3 regions of the Microbacterium sp. SORGH_AS_0862 genome follow, and region 1 is predicted to be linked to each of the others. Evidence: predicted binding sites of a transcription regulator. Region 1 holds the regulator's gene; each other region holds the start of a gene.
What was found. Region 1 encodes HrcA, which represses chaperone genes, less so after heat shock. Its sites were predicted from a motif close to TTNGCACTCGNNNNNNNCGAGTGCNAA; they were not measured.

Region 1 (6,935 bases):
GGGGATGGACTATCTCAGCGAGGACCGCGTCGAGCTGCGCTACAACATGCCGCTGGGTGAGATCGTCTTCGACTTCTTCGACCACCTCAAGAGCCGCACGCAGGGCTACGCGAGCCTGGACTACGAGCCCGCCGGTTCCCAGACGGCCGACCTCGTGAAGGTCGACATCCTCCTGCAGGGCGAGAAGGTCGACGCCTTCAGCTCGATCGTGCACCGAGAGAAGGCATACGCCTACGGCACGATGATGACCGAGCGGCTGCGCAAGCTCATCCCTCGTCAGCAGTTCGAGGTTCCGATCCAGGCCGCCATCGGCGCGCGGATCATCGCCCGCGAGAACATCCGCGCGATCCGCAAGGACGTGCTCGCCAAGTGCTACGGCGGCGACATCACGCGTAAGCGCAAGCTGCTCGAGAAGCAGAAGGAGGGCAAGAAGCGCATGAAGATGGTCGGACGCGTCGAGGTGCCCCAGGAGGCGTTCATCGCCGCACTGTCGGGTGACGTCGAGACGAAGAAGTAGGGGATTCACATTCGGATCGTGCATCCAGGCCGGCTCGGTACGCTGGAGACCATGCGCCGTGGGACCTTCCGGGACGAGACCGTCGACTACGCCGCCGTCGGGGCGACGCAGGCTCCCGACCTCCTCCAGTACCCGCCGGAGAAGAGCATCCCCGCACAGGAGTCGTGGAAGCTGGGCAGCGGCGAAGAGCGCTTCCGCTCGGCGGGCGACGCGCTGCTCTCCTGGAGTGCCCTCCGCGACGGCGGCATCTCGATCGCAGAGGTGCGCCCCGCATCCGACCCGAGCTACTCGGGCGTCTCGTTCGACGACGAGGGCCAGCCGATCGCCCCCAGTCGCCTCGATGCCGACCAGCGCTTCGATGCCGACGGGACACCGTACGTGGCCGCCGGTTCATCGGTGCATGTGCGCGGGCGCGTCGGCGGCTACCGCGTCGACGCGGAGCTGCGGGTGATCTTCGTCGTCGAGGAGAAACGACGCATCGGGTTCGCGCTGGGCACGGTGCGCGACTCGGTGGTGAGCGGCGAGGAGTCGTTCATGATCGAGTGGCGCGGCGACGACGAGGTCTGGTTCACCGTTCGTGCATTCGACCGCCCGGTGGCGCCGCTCTACCGCCTTGTCCCCGCGCTCGTGCGCCGCCGCCGCCGCGAGCTCTTCGGCCGGTACCTGCGCGCGATCTCGCCCATGTACACGACCCCCGCCTGATGGCCCCATCCGTTCTTCCCGACGGCGACATCGCACCCGCCGACGGCGCTCTCCCCGAGGGCACGGTGGTGGATTCCGGCACAGACTTCGGTGTCTACATCCACGTTCCGTACTGCCGTGTGCGCTGCGGATACTGCGACTTCAACACGTACACCGCGGATGAGCTGCGCGGCCACCGACGGGACGACTACCCGGACGACCTGAGCCGCGAGATCGCCCTGGCGACCCGGGTGCTGGCAGACGTTCCGCGGCCGGCGCAGACCGTCTTCTTCGGCGGGGGCACGCCGACCCTGCTGTCATCGGCGGCGCTGGGTAGCATGTTGCATGCCGTGCGCGAGGGCTTCGGCATCGCAGAAGGCGCCGAGATCACTGTCGAGGCCAATCCGGATTCCGTGACCCCCGCGTCCCTCGCCGAACTGGCCGACGCCGGAGTGACGCGGGTCTCGATCGGCATGCAGTCGAGCGTCCCGCACGTTCTGGCCGCTCTCGACCGCACGCACGACCCCGCCAACGTGGCAGCGGCCGTCGCCGGGGCACGGGCGGCCGGGCTCGATGTGAGCGTCGATCTGATCTACGGCGCCCCGGGGGAGTCTCTGGCCGATTGGCGAGCCTCGGTCGACGCCGCCCTCGCGCTGGAGCCGGATCACCTCTCCGCCTACGCGCTCATCATCGAGGACGGCACCAAGCTCGCCCGCCGCATCCGTGCCGGCGAGGTCCGCGCGCCGGACGACGATCTGCAGGCCGAGATGTACGAGCTCGTCGACGACGCGATGGCGGATGCGGGCTACGACTGGTACGAGGTCTCGAACTGGGCGCGCGGCGCGAGGCATCGTTCGCGCCACAACCTCGCCTACTGGCGCGGAACCGACTGGTGGGGGTTCGGTCCGGGCGCGCACAGCCACGTCGCCGGCGTGCGCTGGTGGAATGTGAAGCACCCGGCGGCGTACGCGCAACGACTCTCGCAGGGCTCGTCGCCCGCGGCCGCCAGGGAGGTTCCCGATCAGGAGGCGCGCACGCTCGAGCGGATTCTGCTCGAATCCCGCATCCGCGAGGGCCTGCCGATCGAAGCGGTCCCGAGCGATCGGCGCAGCGCCGTGGCCGGACTCATCGCCGACGGGCTCGTCGACGGCGCGACCGCTCTGCGCGGTCGCATCGTGCTCACGCGTCGCGGCCGGCTGCTGGCCGACGCGGTCGTCCGCGCGCTGACCGACTGACTCAGCGGGTGAGCGCCGCGAGCACCTCAGCGCGCGGCAGCGGCACATCCTCCGTCGAGGTGTCGTAACGGCGCACGAGCTGGCCGTCCCGGAAAGCGGGCCAGCCAGGATCGCCGGTCTCGGCGAAACGGATCCAGTCGGCGTGCATGCGCGTGGCCAACTCCTGCGGGGCACCGGTCCCCGCCATCGTGATCGCGCCCGAGTCGCCCAGCGCGTCGAAGACGAAGCCGATTTCCAGAGCGTGCGCGGCGCGAAGATCGCGCACCGGGCTCGGCCAGGCGAACTCGTACACGAATGTCGGCGCGCTGCGCGCACGCGCGACCTCGATCGCCGGCTGTCGGACGGCCAGATCCGTCAGGACCTGTCCGATGATCTCTCCCGGAGAGGCGTCGCGGAAAGCCGCCCGGTACTCGCGCCAGACGCCCCGCGGGAGACGCTTCGCGAGCGCCAGAAGTGCATACGTGCGGCGCGAGAGCTTCGCGAGTGCCGCCGCGGGGTACCAGAGGCGGTACTCGTCGGTGTTGGTGCCGATGATGACCGGAAGGTCGGCATCGACGAGGGCGCGGCGCGGGTTCTCCGGCAACGTCGTCGGGTCGATGGTGGCGTTGAAGCCCGGTGCGGCCTTCAACAACGTGGACGACGCCGTCAGCTCGTCCCTCGCGGCGACGAGTCGCTCCGGCGAGATCGTTCGAAGGGCCTCGGCGGTGGCGGGCGTGCCGAGCTTGCGCGCGATGTCCTGTGTCGGCCGGGCGGCGCGCTCGGCCGATACGGCGTCCAGCGGTCCCGACTCGATGACGGCCCCCGCGAGGAGCGGGCGCAGGTCCTCGCGAGCGAGAAGCGCGGCGACCACGGCGCCGCCGGCCGATTCGCCGAAGATGGTGATCCTCGAGGGATCGCCGCCGAAACGGGCGATGTTGCGGTGGGTCCATCGCAGGGCCTCGGCAGCATCAGCGAGTCCGACATTGCGAGGCGCGTCCGGCAGGACCGAGAAGCCCTCGGCGCCGAGACGATAGTTCGCCGACACGAAGACGACTCCGTCACGCGCGAACGGTGTGCCGTCATAGGTGCTGATGGCGCTCGTACCTCGTTCGAGCGCCCCGCCGTGGACCCACAGCATCACCGCGGCGCCGTCCGCATCCGCGGGCCGCCACACGTTGACGGTCAGGATGTCGTCGCCGGGGATGATCGTCGATGCGAGGAGCTCGCCGACGAACCCGGGATAGGGCGACTGTGGCGATGTGGGCCCGAAAGCCGTGGCCTCGCGCACGCCCTCCCAGGCCGCGACCGGCTCGGGGAGAGCGAAGCGCCGTGCTCCGACCGGGGGCTGTGCGTAGGGGATGCGGAGGTAGCGCTCGATCCCCTCGAAGCGGGTTCCGGATACTGCTCCGGCCTCGGTGTGGACGACGGGATGGGACATGCGACCTCCTCTCGAGAGTCTACGGGAGGCCTTCCGGCGACTCGCCTCCCGAGCGCGCTAGAATTGGCACTCCCAGACCTCGAGTGCCAGGAGGGAGTGCGCATGGTCAGCGATCGGGGACTCGACGTGCTTCGGGCGATCGTCCAGGACTACGTCGAGACGCGCGAACCCGTCGGCAGCAAGTCGATCGTCGAACGTCATTCGTTCGGCGTGTCCGCGGCGACGATCCGCAACGACATGGCGCTGCTCGAGGACGAGGAGCTGATCACCGCACCGCACACGTCGTCCGGCCGGGTGCCGACCGACAAGGGCTATCGCGTGTTCGTCAACCACCTCGCCGAGCTGCGCCCGCTCACGAGCGCCCAGCGCTCGGCGATCACGGCGTTCCTCGGGGCTCCGGCGGATCTCGATGACATGCTGGGGCGCACCGTCCGCGCCCTGACCCAGCTCACCGGTCAGGTCGCCCTGGTGCAGTATCCGTCGTTCGAGCGCGCGAGCATCACGCACGTCGAACTCGTCCACCTCGGTGGCTCGCGCCTGGTCGTCGTGCTCGTCACCGACACCGGTCGGGTGTCGCAGCGTCTGATGGCGGGGCCCGAGCCGCTCGATGAGACGGATGTGGCGACGCTCCGCGCGCAGGTGTCGGTCCTCGTCACCGGGAGGCCCGTCCGCGAGGGCACACAACGCGTCGCGCAGGCTCTGGCCGAGACGTTGACCGACAGCCGGTCCGATAGAGCCCTCGGTGCGCTCCTGCGCACCGTGGGTGAGGAGCTCGACGAGTTCCGGCAGGATCGGCTGGTCATGGCGGGTACCGCCAACCTCGCCCGGGCAGAGGGTGACTTCCGCGGCAGCATCTACCCGCTGCTGGAAGCGATCGAGGAGCAGGTCACGCTGCTGCGTCTGATGGGCGAGATGGTGGCCGACGAGCAGGGACTCGCCGCATCCATCGGCCGCGAGAACGAGGCGTTCGGACTCGTCGAGGCGTCGGTGGTGGCCAGCGATTACGACACGACCGGGGGGCAGGCGCGCGTGGGCGTGCTCGGGCCCACCCGAATGGACTACTCCAGCAACCTCGCGGCCGTCCGTGCCGTGGCTCACTACCTGAGCCGTCTGCTGGAAGAAGACGAACGCGCGCGCTGAGCGCGCGCGAGACGATTCCGCGGCACGCGGACGGGAAGGCTGAAGTGGCAGACCACTACGAAGTACTCGGGGTGCCTCGCGATGCATCGCAGGATGACATCAAGAAGGCGTATCGCAAGCTCGCGCGCCAGCTGCATCCCGATGTGAATCCCGGTGAGGACGCGGCGGAGCGGTTCAAGCTCGTCACGCACGCCTACGACGTGCTGAGTGACAGCGAGCAGCGTCGCCGATACGACATGGGCGGCGACAGCGGCGGGTTCGGCGGGGCGCAGGGCTTCGGCGGGTTCGGCGACATCTTCGACACGTTCTTCGGCGGCGGCGGCGCAGGACGGGTACGCCCGCGCTCGCGCACCGAACGGGGCCAGGACGCCCTCGTGCGCGTGACGCTGGAGCTGCGAGAGGTGATCTTCGGAGCGCACCGCGACATCGAGGTGGACACCGCCGTGCTCTGCGAGACGTGTGAGGGCGGGTGCTGCCAGCCGGGTACGTCACCCGTCACGTGCGACATCTGCCACGGCAGCGGCCACGTCCAGCGCACGGTCCGGAGCCTGCTCGGCAACGTCGTCACCAACCAGCCCTGCGCGACGTGCCAGGGCTACGGCACCACGATCCCTTACCCGTGCGCGACGTGCCAGGGCCAGGGCCGGGTGCGTGCGCGGCGAACGGTGTCGGTCGACATCCCCGCGGGCGTGGAGACGGGCCTGCGGCTCCAGCTTCCCGGCTCCGGTGAGGTGGGCCCTGCGGGCGGCCCCCACGGCGACCTGTATCTGGAGATCACGGTCGCCGCCGACGAGGTCTTCAGCCGCGACGGCGACGACCTGCTCGCGACCCTCGACGTCTCGATGCCAGACGCGATCCTCGGCACCACGACCCGGATCGAGGCGCTGGACGGCCCCGTCGACCTCGAGCTGCGCGCGGGTGTCCAGGCGGGCGACGTGCTCACGATCAAGGGCCGCGGCATCACGCCGCTTCGCGGCAACCAGCGCGGCGACCTGAAGATCGGCGTTCACGTGGTCACGCCGACCCGCCTCGACCACAAGGAGCGGGCTCTCATCGAGGAGTTCGCCAAGAAGACGAAGGCGCCGGCTCCCCGCCTGTCGGAGTTCCAGCAGGGCCTGTTCGCCAAGCTGCGCGACCGCTTCCGCAACGGGTGATCCGATGGCGCTGCACTTCCTCCTCGACGATGCCTCCGACGCGCATCCCGGCCGTACGGTCGTGCTGACCGGAGCCGAGGCGCACCACGCCGCCACCGTGCGGCGTGTGCGCGTCGGCGAGGAGGTGACGATCGGCGACGGGCGAGGCGCCTGGGCGACCGGAACGTGCGTGAGCGTGGCGCCGCGCGAGGTGGTCGTCGAGATCCATCGGCGCGAGGACGTCCGCGCCCCTGCGCCGCGCCTGGTCCTCGTCCAAGCGCTGGCGAAGGGCGACCGCGATGAGATGGCGGTGCAGGCCGCGACGGAGCTCGGCGTTGCCGAGGTCGTGCCGTGGCAGGCCGCTCGCAGCGTCTCGCGCTGGGATACGGCCAAGGCGGAAAAAGGTCGCGCCCGCTGGACGCAGATCGTCCGCGAGGCCGCCAAGCAGGCCCACCGCGCGTGGGTGCCGGAGGTGAGCGAGGTGCGCACGAGCGCGCAGATCGCGCAGCGTGCCGCGGCTGTCCCGACGCTCGTGCTGGAGCCGGGTGCGTCCCAACCGCTCAGCGCTAGGATGCGGGAGCTGCGGGATGCCCCGGAGATCGTCCTGGTGGTGGGGCCCGAAGGCGGCATCGACGCCGCCGAGCTCGACACGTTCGCTGCGGCGGGCGCGCATCCGGTCCGGCTCGGAACCGGAGTGCTGCGCACATCGACCGCGGGACCGGCCGCGCTGGCAGCGATCGAGGCCCTCCTCGGTCGGTGGTGAACGCGCGCGCATAGACTGGAGGAATGAGCGAGCAGTCCGTGTTCACCCG
Region 2 (6,935 bases), 780 kb from region 1:
AGGCGGCCGCGCAGCCGCTGCTGGCCGCTGCTGCGGCTCTGGATCCCTCGCCGCAGCCACCCACCGCCGAGCCGTGGCCGGTCGCCGCGCGTGTCGAGTCGCCGTCGGACGACGTCGTCGTCCCGACGCAGGCCGCCGACCTCCCGGGCACGCACCGCGGCGGCTTCACCCGCCCGCCGACGGCGCCCGTCGACGTGCAGGAGCAGGTCGCCCAGCATGAGGAGCTCCCGGCGACGACCGCAACCCTGCCGACGACGGATGCGGCGTCGCCCGCGAACTTCGCGACGCTGTCCCTCGGTTTCGCGGTGGTCGCTCTCATCGTCGCCATCGTGGTCGGCTGGGGCTTCCCGATCGGCGTGGGAGCCGTCGTGCTCGGGCTCATGTCGTTGCGCGGGTGCGTGGAGAGTCGCCCGATCGCGGCGTGGGGTGTCTCGCTCGGTGCGCTCTCGTTGATCTACAGCGCGGGATGGCTCATGTACGCCGGCATCCAATCGGGGTGGATCGGCTGATTCTCCCGATGGGAGACGCGCACTCGGCCCCGGCGGGCTTGATATGTTCGCAGACATGGGGATCGAGTGGGGACGAATCAACCCTGTGGTCGTGGTCACGGCCGGGGTTCTGGCCTGCATGCTGGTGCCGAGCGCGGTGTTCATCGCTGTGTCGGCGTTTCTCGCGGGCGATGCGCTCTGGGGGGCGGTGGCGGTCGTCGCGGCGGGTGCGATCGTGATCGCGGCCGCCGTCGCGTTCGTGTACGCCGCGGCGATGTTCCGACGACGCAGGGTCGTCGGCGAGGGCTGATCAGACGCGATCCGCCAGGATCGCCGTCCGCTTGTCGCCGATCCGCGTCAGCAGCAGCGTCGCCGACGCGTCGCCCGTGAGCTTGAGTCGGGTGCGCAGCTTCGCCGGGTCTACATCGACGCCGCGTTTCTTGATCTCGAGCGTCCCGACACCGCGCTCGCGGAGGGCGCGGGCGAGCTTCTTCTCATCGGCGGGGAGTTGTTCGCGCACGCGGAAGCTCTGCACGAACGGGCTCGTCACCGGCTGGTCCGAGGTGAGGTACGCGATGCGTTCGTCGAGCGTGCCCGCATCCAGTGAGCGGGCGACGTCGCCGATCAGGCGGGAGCCGGATCACGGCGCCGTCGGGCTCATGCAGGAAGGCGCCGAGCGGGCGGGGGTCGACGTCCTCGGCGTCGTGGGCGGATGTGAGCTCGTGCACCTGGTCGCCGCGGACGACGAGCGCTGCGCGCCGTACGCCGTCGCGGGCCAGCTCCCGGGAGAAGAGCACGAGCTCGATCGTCGAGCCGTCCACACTGATCCACTGCGCCTCGACATCCCGGGGGATGCTGTCGCGGTCGAAGCCGGGACCCAGCTTGATGCCGGTCGGGATCCGCTCGGCGATCTCGAACGCCCAGTTGAGCGCGGGGCTGTACTCGTCTGCGCGCAGCCGATCGCTGTGGGACCCGCCGACCGGGCGGCGTGCAGGGTCGAGCCACACCGCATCCCTGTCCGCGAGATCGACATCCTCTGCGCGTGCGTGCGAGACCGTGACGGTGTCGGCGAAGGGCGCCAGGTTGTAGGCGGCGACGGCCGCGGTCAGCTCGTCGGCGTCGACGGCGGTGACCTCGAGCCCGAGGGCTGCGAACCCCAGGGCGTCGCCGCCGATGCCGCATCCGAGATCAGCGATCCGGCGGCGTCCCGCATCCCGGAAGCGTCCAGCGTGGCGGGCCGCCACGCTCAGGCGCGTGGCCTGCTCGAGGCCGGCGGGAGTGAAGAGCATCCGCCCGGCGAAGGGCCCGAACTTCGCCGCGGCACGGGAGCGGAGTCGCGCCTGACTGACCACGGCCGAGACGAGGTCGGGACCGTGTCCCGCGGCGCGGAGCCTGCTCACGGCCGCGGCGACCGCGGCCGTCGACTCGATCGGCCCCGTCTCATCCAGCAGGCGCAGGCCTTCGGGGGTGAGAAGGGCGCGCAGCTCGCTCATCTCCATCGCTCCAGCCTAGGCGTGACGTCGTGTTGGCACTCGCGTTGCACGAGTGCCAGGACGCCTCTAGACTTGCCATTAGCACTCTCGGTGTGAGGGTGCTAACTGAGTCTTCCGTTTCACGAAGCGAGAAAGAAGAGGTAGACCGTGTCGGTTTCCATCAAGCCGCTCGAGGACCGCATCGTCATCCAGCAGGTCGAGGCCGAGCAGACCACCGCTAGTGGCCTGGTCATCCCCGACACCGCCAAGGAGAAGCCCCAGGAGGGCGAGGTCGTGGCCGTGGGCCCCGGCCGCATCGACGACAACGGCAACCGTGTTCCGCTCGACGTCGCCGTCGGCGACCGCGTGATCTACAGCAAGTACGGCGGCACCGAGGTCAAGTTCGGCGCCGACGAGTACCTCGTGCTCTCCGCGCGCGACGTGCTCGCGGTCGTCGTCCGCTGACATCGCCTGCTCGAAGCCCCCGGCCGTTCGGTCGGGGGCTTCGTTCGTTGCGGGCGCGCGCCACTGCGTGCCCGCGGTTCTAGGCTGGATCGGTGAACCCGCGCACTCCCACCGAGCAGAGCCTCGCCGGCGGCCTGTATGCCTTCTCCGCATACCTGCTGTGGGGCGTGCTGCCGCTGTACTTCCTGCTGCTGGCGCCCGTGGGCGCGTTCGAGATCGTGGCGTGGCGCATCCTGTTGTCGCTGGTGTTCTGTGCGCTCCTGATCGCGGTGACGCGCTCGTGGCGGCGCCTCGGTGCGATCCTGCGCCAAGGCCGGCCCGTCGCCCTCACGGTGCTCGCCGGCATCCTGATCTACGTCAACTGGCAGACGTATCTCATCGGCACCCTGAGCGGCCACGTCATCGAGACGAGCCTCGGGTACTTCATCAACCCGATTGTGACGGTGTTGCTGGGCGTGCTCGTGCTGCGCGAGCGGCTGCGTCCGACGCAGTGGGTCGCGATCGGTCTCGCCACCGCCGCGGTCGTGGTGATCGTGGTCGGCTACGGCGCCATGCCCTGGATCGCCCTCATCCTCGCGTTCTCGTTCGGTTTCTACGGGCTCGTGAAGAAGAAGATCGGCCCATCCGTGGATGCGGTCAGCGGGCTCACGCTGGAATCGCTCTGGCTCACCCCTCTCGCCCTCGTGCAGCTCGTCGTGGTGGGCCTGACGACGGGACTGGGCTTCGCTTCCGCCGGCGTGGGCACCACCGTGGCCCTTGCGCTGGCAGGCGTCGTGACGGCCGTTCCGCTGCTGCTGTTCGCCGCGGGTGCGCGCCGGGCGCCTCTGACGCTGCTCGGCATCGTCCAGTTCGTCGCGCCCGTGCTGCAGTTCCTCATCGGGTGGTGGGTGCTGGGCGAGCCGATGACGGCCGGACGGTGGGCGGGCTTCGCGCTCGTGTGGGCGGCGCTCATCCTGCTGAGCGCGGATTCGATCGTCGCCTCGCGCCGTGCGCGCAAGAGCGCAGGATTGCAGAACGCTCCGTCCGACGTGGCCGAATTGACGTAATGCGTCGAAAAGCGGCGCGATTCATAACGATTTCGTCGCGAAAGGGTGCGGAGACTGTGCGCGACGCGCGCCTACAACACACTCGTAACAATGCGCGGCTAGCTTCTGGCGCAACGCGGCGTCCAGGTCGCGCATTGAAGAGTGAAAGGACGGAACCAGATGGTTCACTCCAAGAAGGCGTGGTTTGCCGCGACCGCCCTCGCGGGCGTCTCGGCGCTTGCGCTCGTCGGGTGTGCCGGCGGGGGCGAAGCAGCGCCCTCCGGCAGCTCAGACGCAGGTGGCGACTACACGGCGCAGAACTGTGCCGACGGCACCACGAGCGCTGACATCCTGAAGGTCGGCACCCTGCTGCCCACCACGGGAACCCTGGCGTTCCTCGGCCCGCCCGAGATCGCCGGTGTCGGCCTGGCTGTCGATGACATCGTCGCCGCTGGCGACAAGGCATGTACGTTCTGGACCGACTCCGGTGACAGCAACGACATGACCGTCTCGTCCGCCTCGGCCGACGAGCTCATCAACGCAGACGTCTCGATCGTGATCGGCGCCGCATCCTCCTCGGTGTCGCTGAACGTCGTCGACAAGCTCACCAAGAGCGCGAGCCCGATCGTGCAGATCTCGCCCGCGAACACGGCGGCCTCCCTCTCGGGCTACTCCGACTTCTACTTCCGCACCGCTCCGCCGGACACGGTGCAGGGTTCCGCGCTGGGTCAGCTCATCACGAGCGACGGCAACGCGAACATCGCGTTCCTCGTCTTCAACGACGCTTACGGCACGGGCCTGCGCGACGTGATCGAGGAGACGGTCACCGGCGCGGGCGGCTCGGTCACCTACGGCGCCAAGGGCGCGGGCCAGGAGTTCCCTCCCGGTCAGACCACCTTCTCGTCCGAGGTGACGGCGGCGCTGGCCACCAACCCCGACGCGATCGTGATCATCGCGTTCGATGAGACCAAGGCGATCATCCCCGAGCTCGTGTCGCAGGGCTGGGACATGTCCCGCACCTACTACACGGACGGCAACACGTCGGACTTCTCGTCGGACTTCGAGCCCGGAACGCTCGAGGGCGCGCAGGGCACGATCCCCGGTGCGAACCCCGCCGAGGACTTCAAGGAGCGGGCCTCGGCCTGGCACGAGGCGGTCGAAGGCTCGGCGCTCGACGACTACTCGTACTCCGCTGAGTCCTACGACGCGGTCATCCTCTCGGCCCTCGCGGCCCTGAAGGGCGGCGCGACCGACCCGGCCACCATCCAGGCGAACCTGGCCGCGGTGTCGGGTGCGACCGGTGGCGAAGAGTGCTCCACGTACGCCGACTGCAAGGCTCTCATCGCCGACGGCAAGGACATCCACTACACGGGTGTCGCCGGCACGGGGCCGTTCAACGACAAGAACGACCCCTCGAGCGCCTTCATCGGCATCTACAAGTTCGACGGTGACAACAAGCCCGTCTGGCAGAGCGCTGTCGAGGGCAAGTCTTGATCTGACTGCTCACGCACACGAACGCCCCCGGGTCCGCCCGGGGGCGTTCATGTGTCCGCGGGCGGTGCGCGTGCGAGCGTCTCGCCTCGGCCCGTCCGCCCACCGTCCGCCCCCCGGACGCTCGTTCCCCGCCTGTGCTCGTTCCACCCCCCTGCTCGCCTGTCACAAATCGCGGCTATCGGCGCGATTTGTGACAGGCGAGCAGGCGGTCCACGGGCCGGGGCGCCGTGCGGGCCGGGGCGCCGTGCGGGCAGGGCGGAGGGCGGGGACAAGGAGGGGGGGCGGATGCGGGTGCATCCGCCCCCTTCGGAGCGCTCAGGCGGCGTGTGGCGCCGCGCGGGTTTCAGGCCTTGCCGGCGTCGGGCTCCGCACCGGGGTCCGACATGGGCTCGGCTGCCGGCGGGAGGTCTTCCGCCGCGCTCGAGCCGGCCGTCACGGACGTCGGAACCTGCTCGTCCGGGGCCACCGTGCCGGCGGGAGCCGGTTCGGCCGTGGCGGGTGCTGCGGCGGATGCGGCGGACTTGTCGGCATCCACGTCGGCTGCGAGCGTGCCGAGGTAGAGCTGGATGACCTTCGGGTCGTTCGCGAGCTCGCGTCCCGTGCCCGTGTAGGCGTCGCGTCCCTGGTCGAGCACGTACGCGCGGTCGCAGATCTGCAGGCAGCGTCGCGCGTTCTGCTCGAGGCCATGATCACGCTCACGCCCGCCTTGTTGATGCGGCGGGTGCGGATGAAGGTCTCGTCCTGACGGACCGGTGACAAGCCCGCCGAGGGCTCGTCGAGCAGCAGCACGGACGGGTCCATCATGAGGGCGCGCGCCATCGCGACGGACTGGCGCTCACCGCCCGACAGCGAGCCTGCCCGCTGATCGCGACGGTCGGCGAGCACCGGGAAGATCTCGAAGATCTTGTCGAGCTGCTCCCGGAACTTGCGCGGCTTCTGGTAGATGCCCATCTGCAGGTTCTCCTCGATCGTGAGCGAGGGGAACACGTTGTTCGTCTGGGGCACGAAGCCCACTCCGGTCGAAACCAGCTTGTTGGGCTTCCATCCGGTGATGTCGGTCCCCTTGAGTGTGACGGAGCCGCCGCGGATCGAGACCTGGCCGAACACCGCCTTCAGGAACGTGGACTTGCCCGCGCCGTTGGGGCCGATGATGCCGATGAGCTCGCCCGGGTGGGCGACGATGTTCACGCCGTTGAGGATGTTGACCCCCGGCAGGTAGCCGGCGTGCAGGTCCTTCGCGACGAGGACCGGTTCGGTCGCGTTCGTCATGAACGGTTCTCCTTTCCGAGCGCCTCGTCGATCTGCCGCTCGGCGGCCGCATCCGCAGCCTCCGCCTCGGCCTCGAGCTGTTGGATGACCGACGTGTCGAGCAGCGAGTCGTCACCGAGGTCGGTGTCGTGGTGCGCGCCGAGGTAGGCATCCACGACCGCCTGCTGGCTCATGACCTCGCCCGCGGGGCCTTCGGCGACGATGGCGCCCTGTGCCATCACCACGACCCAGTCGGAGATGTGACGCACCATGTGCATGTCGTGCTCGACGAACAGCACGGTGGTGCCGTCGTCGCGGAGCGCCTGGATGTGGCCGAGAAGCGACTGCGTGAGGGCCGGGTTCACGCCGGCCATCGGCTCGTCGAGCATGATCATCTTCGGGTCGCTCATGAGCGCCCGCGCCATCTCCAGCAGCTTCTTCTGCCCGCCCGAGAGGGAGCCCGCGAGGTCTTCTCGCTTCTCGTACAGCTTGAAGCGCTGCAGGAGATCCATCGCCTTCTCGGTGATCTCCTTCTCCCGCTTGCGCCAGAGCGCGGGGATGAGGGCGACAGCCATGTTCTCGCCGGGCTGGTCGCGCGCGCCGAGCAGCATGTTGTCGAGCACCGTCATGCGCGAGAGCGCCTTCGTGAGCTGGAAGGTGCGCACCATGCCGCTGCGGGCGACCTTGGATGCGGCCGTGCTGCCCAGCGTCCGGCCGTCGAACGACCACCTGGCTGCCTTGTC
Region 3 (6,935 bases), 2.5 Mb from region 1:
GGCGAGAACGACCTCCTCCTGCTGCAGTACCTCATGCGTGCAGCTCAACGGGGCGGAGAAGTCTCGCCCGTCGATATCGGCAGGTACCTAGGAGTCTCGACGCCCTCGGTGACGGGGATCCTGGATCGGCTCGAGCGCAGCGGACACCTGAAGCGCAAACCGCACCCGCAGGACCGTCGGCGGTTGCTTGTCGAGACGACGGATCTCGCCCACGTCGAGGTGCGCCGCACGCTGGACGGTATGCACACGCGGATGATGGCTGCCGTCCGGTCTCTCGGCCCCGGCGATGCAGACGCCATCGTCGGCTTCCTCCATGCGATGACGGAGGCCGTGGATGCGGTCGATTCCCCCATCGGCGCTGAAGCCTCCACTGCCTGAACCACGTCTCGGGGCGCCGGTCGTGCCGGGCGTACACTCGCGCGTAGGGGGAGATATGGGCAACGTCAGGATCCTGGGGGCCGCTTTCATCGTGGGGCTGTCGCTCGTGGTGGCGGGGTGCACAGCCACGCCCGATCCGCCACCCTCCACCAGCGCGCCGGCTCCCTCGCCCAGTACCCCGACGCCGACGGCGAGCGTCACCCTTGCGCCGAGCCCTCAGCCGCCGTCGGCGCAGATTCCGGCTGATTGCGGCGCGGTCGGATCCGCGGCAACCCGCGCCGCGACCGTCGACCAGATGACGGAGTACGGTGATGCGGCCCAGTTCACGCGCCCAGTACCACCCGACGCGAGCCTCGTCCTCGGTTGTAACTGGATCGTCGGCGACGCAACCGGATATCTCCTCCTGATCAGCAGAGCGGATGCGGATGAGGCACAGTCCTACGCGGAGTCGACGCTGCCGAGCGAAGGGTATTCGTGCCAGGTGGGGGACGAGCCCGCCTTCATCTGCACGCATACGATCGGCGGGACCACCTACCCCGTCGACAGCGTCGAGACGATCTACGTGCGGGACGGTGTGTGGATCTATCAGTCGGCGTCGAACACGGACGGGGAGGCGTTGCTGACCGACCTGGTCGCTGCCGTCTGGGGGTCGTGAACCGTGCCCCCGCGTAGTCTCGATCGGTGACCTCGCCCCACCCACGTCGCCTGCCCCGACCGATCGCCCTCGCCGGCGCTGTCCTCGTAGGCGTTCTCACGGCGACCCAGGCGCAGATCAACGGCGCGCTGGGCGCGGCGATCGGCGATGCTCTGACGGCCGCCGCCATCTCGTTCGGATCGGGCTTCCTCATCCTGCTCGCCCTCAGCGCGCTGCTGGCCGGCGGCCGCGCGGGAATCGCCCGCCTCATCGCGGGTGTTCGCGAGCGCCGCATCCCGGTATGGATGATCCTCGGCGGTGCCGCGGGAGCGTTCACCGTCTTCACGCAGGGACTCGCGGTCGCGGCGATCGGCGTCGCGGCCTTCACTGTCGGCGTGGTCGCGGGGCAGACCGTCAACGGGGTCGTCCTCGATCGGGTCGGCTACGGTCCCGCCGGCGTCGTCGGGGTCACCATCGGACGCCTTGTCGGGGCTCTGCTCGTCGTTGCGGCGGTGGTGGTCTCACTGGTGGGTGAGGGGGCCGCATCCGTTCCGGTCTGGCTGCTCGTGCTGCCCCTGCTCGCGGGCGCGGGAATCGCTTGGCAGCAGGCGACGAACGGACGACTGCGCAACGAGGTGGGCAGCCCGTTGACGGCCACACTCGTGAACTTCGCCGGCGGCACCGTGCTCCTGGCGGCGGCGGCCGCCGTCCGGCTCGGGATCGCGGGACCGCCTCGGCTGCCGTCCGAACCGTGGCTCTACGTGGGCGGTGCCATCGGCGTCGTCTACATCTTCCTGTCGGCCGCCCTTGTCCGGCACACCGGTGTGCTCCAACTGGGGCTCGGATCGGTGGTGGGCCTGCTCGGTGCTTCCGTCGTCATCGACGCGCTCTTTCCCGGACATGCCGGGCCGCCCATCGAGGTGGCGTTGATCGCCGTGGTCGTCGCTGTCGGCGGTGTCGTCGTCGCGACCGTCCCGCGCTGGCGGCGCCGATGATCAGCGCGGGAGCCTGCTGAGGAACGCCGCGCCGTCGATCTGCTTGATCCGTGTCTCGCGGGACAGGTCGGGTTTGCCCCCGACGTACAGCCACCCCAACAGCCGCTCGTTCTTGCGAAGCCCGTGCACCTTGGCGACGGCTTTGCTGCGGGTGTAGTGGCCCGTGCGCCAGATCACGCCCCATCCCGCCTCGTCGAGAGCGAGGCTCAGCATGTGCGCGACGCCGGACGCGACCGCCTCCTGCTCCCAATCCGGCACTTTGTCCTTCTGGATGCGCGCGACGACCGCGATCAGCAGCGGGGCGCGCAGCGGCTTGGTCGATGCGCCGTCCTTCTTCTCCGCCTTGTGTATCGCGCGTCCGAGACGCTCACGGTCTTCGCCGCGCAGCTCGATCAGCCGCCACGGTCGCAGCGACGAGTGGTCGGCCACCCGTCCCGCGGCCGCGACCATGTCGACGAGTTCGTCACGGGTCGGCGCCTCGTCGGTCACTTTGGACCACGATCGGCGCACGCGCATCGCGTCGCGTGCGCCGGTTGTCATTCGCCGGTCTCCGGGGTGAACTCGAGCGCGATCGAGTTCATGCAATACCGGTCGCCGGTGGGCGTGCCGAAGCCGTCGGGGAACACATGACCGAGGTGGGAGCCGCAGGAGGCGCAGCGCACCTCGGTGCGCACCATCCCGTGGCTGTTGTCCTCGATCAGTTCCACGGCTTCGGGGCGGACCGACTCGTAGAAGCTCGGCCAGCCGCAGTGCGAATCGAACTTCGTCCCGCTCTGGAACAGCTCGGCACCGCAGGCGGCGCAGGCGTACAGGCCTGCTCGCGACTCGTCGAGCAGCTCGCCCGTCCAGGCGCGCTCGGTCGCGGCCTCACGCAAGACCGCGTACTTGTCTGCTCCGAGCTCCTCGCGCCACTGCTCCTCGGACTTGTTCACTGCGTAGCTCATTGGTCCTCCTTCTGTCCCATTCAACCCGACCTGCGGGGGCACTGTTCCCGTGTGACCGAGAATGAGCGGATGAGCGAACTCGAGGCCGTCATCGCGCGTTACCGGCGCTTCGCCGAGGAAGAGGCGCCGGGCCGCAGCAGGCTCTACGAGAGCTGGGCGCACGCGGTGCAGACCACCCCGGAACTCGCCGCCGTCCTGGCGCGGATCCCGGCGACCCATCGGCAGCCACCCCTGGTGTTCGCCGTCAGCAGGCTTCTGGGAGCGCCGGAGACGGACGGCACGGAGTGGGGAGCATGGGTGCTCGCCCACGCCGACGCCCTCGTGGCGGAGTCCGCGGCCCGCTCGGTGCAGACGAACGAGCCCGGGCGCTGCGCCGCCCTGCTTCCCGCGCTGTCCCGGATCCAGGGTCCCGTCGCACTCCTGGAGGTCGGCGCCAGCGCAGGCCTGTGTCTGTACCCGGATCGCTACTCCTATCGCTACGTCTCGGAATCGGGCCGGGCGCGACGGCTGGATCCGATCGCCGGTCCCGCACCCGTGGTGCTCTCGTGCGACTGGAGCGGTCAGGAGGCGGAGCTGCGCATCCCGACGGTCGTGTGGCGGGCGGGCATCGACCTGCATCCGCTCGACGTCCGCTCTGCCGAGGATCGCCGCTGGCTCACGGGGCTCGTGTGGCCGGGGGAGAGCGGACGTCGGGAGCGCATCGATGCGGCACTCGACGTCGCGGCCGAAGAGCCTCCGATCCTGCACGCGGCGGATGCGGCGGCTCCCGGCGTCATCGCCGAGCTCGCGCGGGCCGCCCCGCCCGACGCGACGCTCGTGGTCACGACGCCGGGAGTCCTCGCCCACGTGCCCTGGGACGGGCGGCGTCGCATCATCGACGCGGCGCGGGCATCGGGGCGCTGGATCACGATCGACGCGCCGGGGCTGCACGACGGCTGGAGCGGGCCTATCGATTCGGTCGACTGGCCGAAGGATCGCTTCGCTCTGGCGCTGGACGGTGAGGTGCTCGCCGCGGTCGACCCGTTGGGGGCGGCCGTGGAGTGGCGTCCGGATGCGGCGGGACCGCTCGGTTAGCGTTGTCCCGTGCCCGTGCGCGACTCCGCATCCGACGCTCTGAGCGAGCGCGACTCCCAGCTGCTCGCCTTCGAGGCGCGCTGGCTCGGGCACACCGGCGCCAAGGAGGAGGCGATCCGCGTCGAGCTTCAGCTCGCCCCCGCGCGGTACTACCAACTGCTGGGAAGGCTGATCGATACGCAGGCCGCTCTGGCCCACGATCCGCTCCTCGTCGGCCGCCTGCGCCGCATCCGCGATGAGCGTCGGCGTGAGCGCTCGACAGCCCGCCGCGGCGCCTGAGCCTCGCTCCGCGGGCGGAGCGAGGGGCTCCGGTAGCATCGTGGGGTGTCCCGAAACCCGCATCCCCGCGACCGCTTCGACGACCTGCCGAACACCTCGGGGCGTGTCGGAGCCCACCGCGCCGAGAATCCGCGCATGCGGGCGGGAGTCGTCACCCTCTGGGCGATCGTCGTCACGATCGTCCTCATCGCTGCGGGGATCTTCGGGAGTCTGGTGCTTTCCGGGCGGATCGTGCTGGTGCCCTCGCTGACTCCGACGCCGACTCCGACTCCCGAAGTGACGCCCGTCGTCGACATGTCCTTCTCCGTGCTGGTGCTCAACGCGACGCCGGAGACGGGACTGGCGACCACCCTGAAGGACGAGCTCATCGCCAAGGGGTGGGGTGCCGACCTCGTCAACGCGAGCAGCGCCAGCGCCACCGACTTCCCGCAGACGACGGTCTACTACGCCTTCCCGGGGGACGAGGCAGCGGCCAAGGGTCTCGCCGAGCTCATCGGCGGGGCGGACGTCGCCGAGAGCAACCAGTACCAGCCGACCGACGACGCCGGCACGGCCGATGTGGACGAGTCGCAGGCGAAACAGCTCACGATCGTGATCGGACTGGACCGCACCGCTGCGGGGGCGCCGAGCCCCACTCCGACCCCCTGAGGCTCCTCCTCGACGGCCGCGTGTTTCCGCGGCGTAAACAGTTCGCTGCTGCTGTGTCAACTGTGCCGGATCCGTCGCTTCGACGCTGTTCGGGCTGCATACGATGACTGCGTTCTACAGCATCAGGAGACTCGTATGGCCCAGGGCACCGTCAAATGGTTCAACGCCGAGAAGGGGTATGGATTCATCACCTCCGGCGACGGTGAGGACGTCTTCGTCCACTACTCGAACATCGACATGACCGGATTCCGCGTCCTCGAAGAAGGGCAGGCCGTGGAGTTCACGGTCGGCAGCGGACAGAAGGGTCCGCAGGCCGAGTCGGTTCGCATCGTCGCCTGAGACCCCTACTCGCGAGACCCCCGAGCGCCCGTCGGTGCTCGGGGGTCTCGTCGTGTGCGCCGCGCTCGCTCACGGCACTCGCGGCGGCTTGCACTCCCCGGGGGCGAGTGCCAGAATGGATTAGCACTCGATATCACTGAGTGCTAAAGACACAAGCCAACGTCCGGGAGGGACGAGACACACATGGCAAAGATCATCGCTTTCGATGAGGAGGCCCGTCGTGGCCTCGAGCGCGGCCTGAACACCCTGGCCGACGCCGTCAAGGTGACCCTGGGTCCCCGTGGCCGCAACGTCGTCCTCGAGAAGAAGTGGGGCGCACCCACGATCACGAACGACGGTGTCTCCATCGCCAAGGAGATCGAGCTCGACGACCCGTACGAGAAGATCGGCGCGGAGCTCGTCAAGGAGGTCGCGAAGAAGACCGATGACGTCGCCGGTGACGGAACCACGACGGCCACGGTTCTCGCTCAGGCGCTCGTGCGCGAAGGTCTGCGCAACGTCGCAGCCGGCGCCGACCCCATCTCGCTCAAGAAGGGCATCGAGAAGGCCGTCGCCGCGGTGACCGAGGCGCTGCTGGCCGACGCCAAGGAGATCGAGTCCAAGGAGCAGATCGCCGCCACCGCGTCGATCTCCGCCGCTGACCCCGCGATCGGCGAGCTCATCGCCGAGGCGATCGACAAGGTCGGCAAGGAGGGTGTGGTCACCGTCGAGGAGTCCAACACCTTCGGCACCGAGCTCGAGCTCACCGAGGGCATGCGCTTCGACAAGGGCTACCTGAACCCCTACTTCGTGACCGACCCGGAGCGCCAGGAAGCGGTCTTCGAAGACCCCTACATCCTGATCGCCAACCAGAAGATCTCGAACATCAAGGACCTCCTGCCGATCGTCGACAAGGTGATCCAGGACGGCAAGGAGCTCCTCATCATCGCCGAGGACGTCGAGGGCGAAGCTCTCGCGACCCTGGTGCTGAACAAGATCCGCGGCATCTTCAAGTCGGCCGCCGTCAAGGCTCCCGGCTTCGGCGACCGCCGCAAGGCTCAGCTGCAGGACATCGCGATCCTCACGGGCGGCCAGGTCATCACCGAGGAGGTCGGCCTCAAGCTCGAGAACGCCACCCTCGACCTGCTCGGCCGTGCCCGCAAGGTCATCATCACCAAGGATGAGACCACGATCGTCGAAGGTGCCGGTGACTCCGCTCAGATCGAGGGTCGCGTGACCCAGATCCGTCGCGAGATCGACAACACGGACAGCGACTACGACCGCGAGAAGCTCCAGGAGCGCCTCGCCAAGCTCGCGGGTGGCGTCGCCGTCATCAAGGCGGGCGCGGCCACCGAGGTGGAGCTCAAGGAGCGCAAGCACCGCATCGAGGACGCCGTCCGCAACGCGAAGGCTGCCGTTGAGGAGGGTGTCGTCGCCGGTGGTGGCGTCGCGCTCATCCAGGCCGGCAAGACCGCGTTCCAGGGGCTGACGCTGACGGGCGACGAGGCGACCGGCGCGAACATCGTTCGTGTCGCGATCGAGGCTCCGCTCAAGCAGATCGCCCTCAACGCCGGTCTCGAGCCCGGTGTCGTCGCCAACAAGGTGGCTGACCTGCCCGTCGGTCACGGCCTGAACGCCGCGACCGGTGAGTACGGCGACCTCTTC

Region 2: groES (co-chaperone GroES) is a predicted target of HrcA. The motif match lies at 2,014-2,040, and genes of this name have one in related genera.
Region 3: groL (chaperonin GroEL) is a predicted target of HrcA. The motif match lies at 5,412-5,438, and genes of this name have one in related genera.

What each region holds. Positions count from the first base shown of each region.
Region 1 is NZ_JAUTAY010000001.1:37,255-44,189, reverse strand. Features, by position in the region: partial or broken gene lepA (translation elongation factor 4) at 1-517, shown strand, start outside; gene QE377_RS00225 (DUF1990 family protein) at 569-1,219, shown strand; gene hemW (radical SAM family heme chaperone HemW) at 1,219-2,433, shown strand; gene QE377_RS00215 (carboxylesterase/lipase family protein) at 2,435-3,850, opposite strand; gene hrcA (heat-inducible transcriptional repressor HrcA) at 3,953-4,990, shown strand; gene dnaJ (molecular chaperone DnaJ) at 5,035-6,144, shown strand; gene QE377_RS00200 (16S rRNA (uracil(1498)-N(3))-methyltransferase) at 6,149-6,886, shown strand; gene QE377_RS00195 (HIT domain-containing protein) at 6,910-6,935, shown strand, end outside.
Region 2 is NZ_JAUTAY010000001.1:820,222-827,156, reverse strand. Features, by position in the region: gene QE377_RS03850 (hypothetical protein) at 1-509, shown strand, start outside; gene QE377_RS03845 (hypothetical protein) at 565-798, shown strand; partial or broken gene QE377_RS03840 (SAM-dependent methyltransferase) at 799-1,987, opposite strand; gene groES (co-chaperone GroES) at 2,129-2,425, shown strand; gene rarD (EamA family transporter RarD) at 2,518-3,471, shown strand; gene QE377_RS03825 (ABC transporter substrate-binding protein) at 3,631-4,944, shown strand; partial or broken gene QE377_RS03820 (ABC transporter ATP-binding protein) at 5,471-6,213, opposite strand; gene QE377_RS03815 (ABC transporter ATP-binding protein) at 6,210-6,935, opposite strand, start outside.
Region 3 is NZ_JAUTAY010000001.1:2,582,652-2,589,586, forward strand. Features, by position in the region: gene QE377_RS12550 (MarR family winged helix-turn-helix transcriptional regulator) at 1-378, shown strand, start outside; gene QE377_RS12555 (hypothetical protein) at 674-1,033, shown strand; gene QE377_RS12560 (DMT family transporter) at 1,060-2,007, shown strand; gene QE377_RS12565 (nitroreductase family protein) at 2,008-2,547, opposite strand; gene msrB (peptide-methionine (R)-S-oxide reductase MsrB) at 2,544-2,951, opposite strand; gene QE377_RS12575 (DUF2332 domain-containing protein) at 3,021-4,025, shown strand; gene QE377_RS12580 (DUF3263 domain-containing protein) at 4,035-4,304, shown strand; gene QE377_RS12585 (LytR C-terminal domain-containing protein) at 4,350-4,952, shown strand; gene QE377_RS12590 (cold-shock protein) at 5,088-5,291, shown strand; gene groL (chaperonin GroEL) at 5,475-6,935, shown strand, end outside.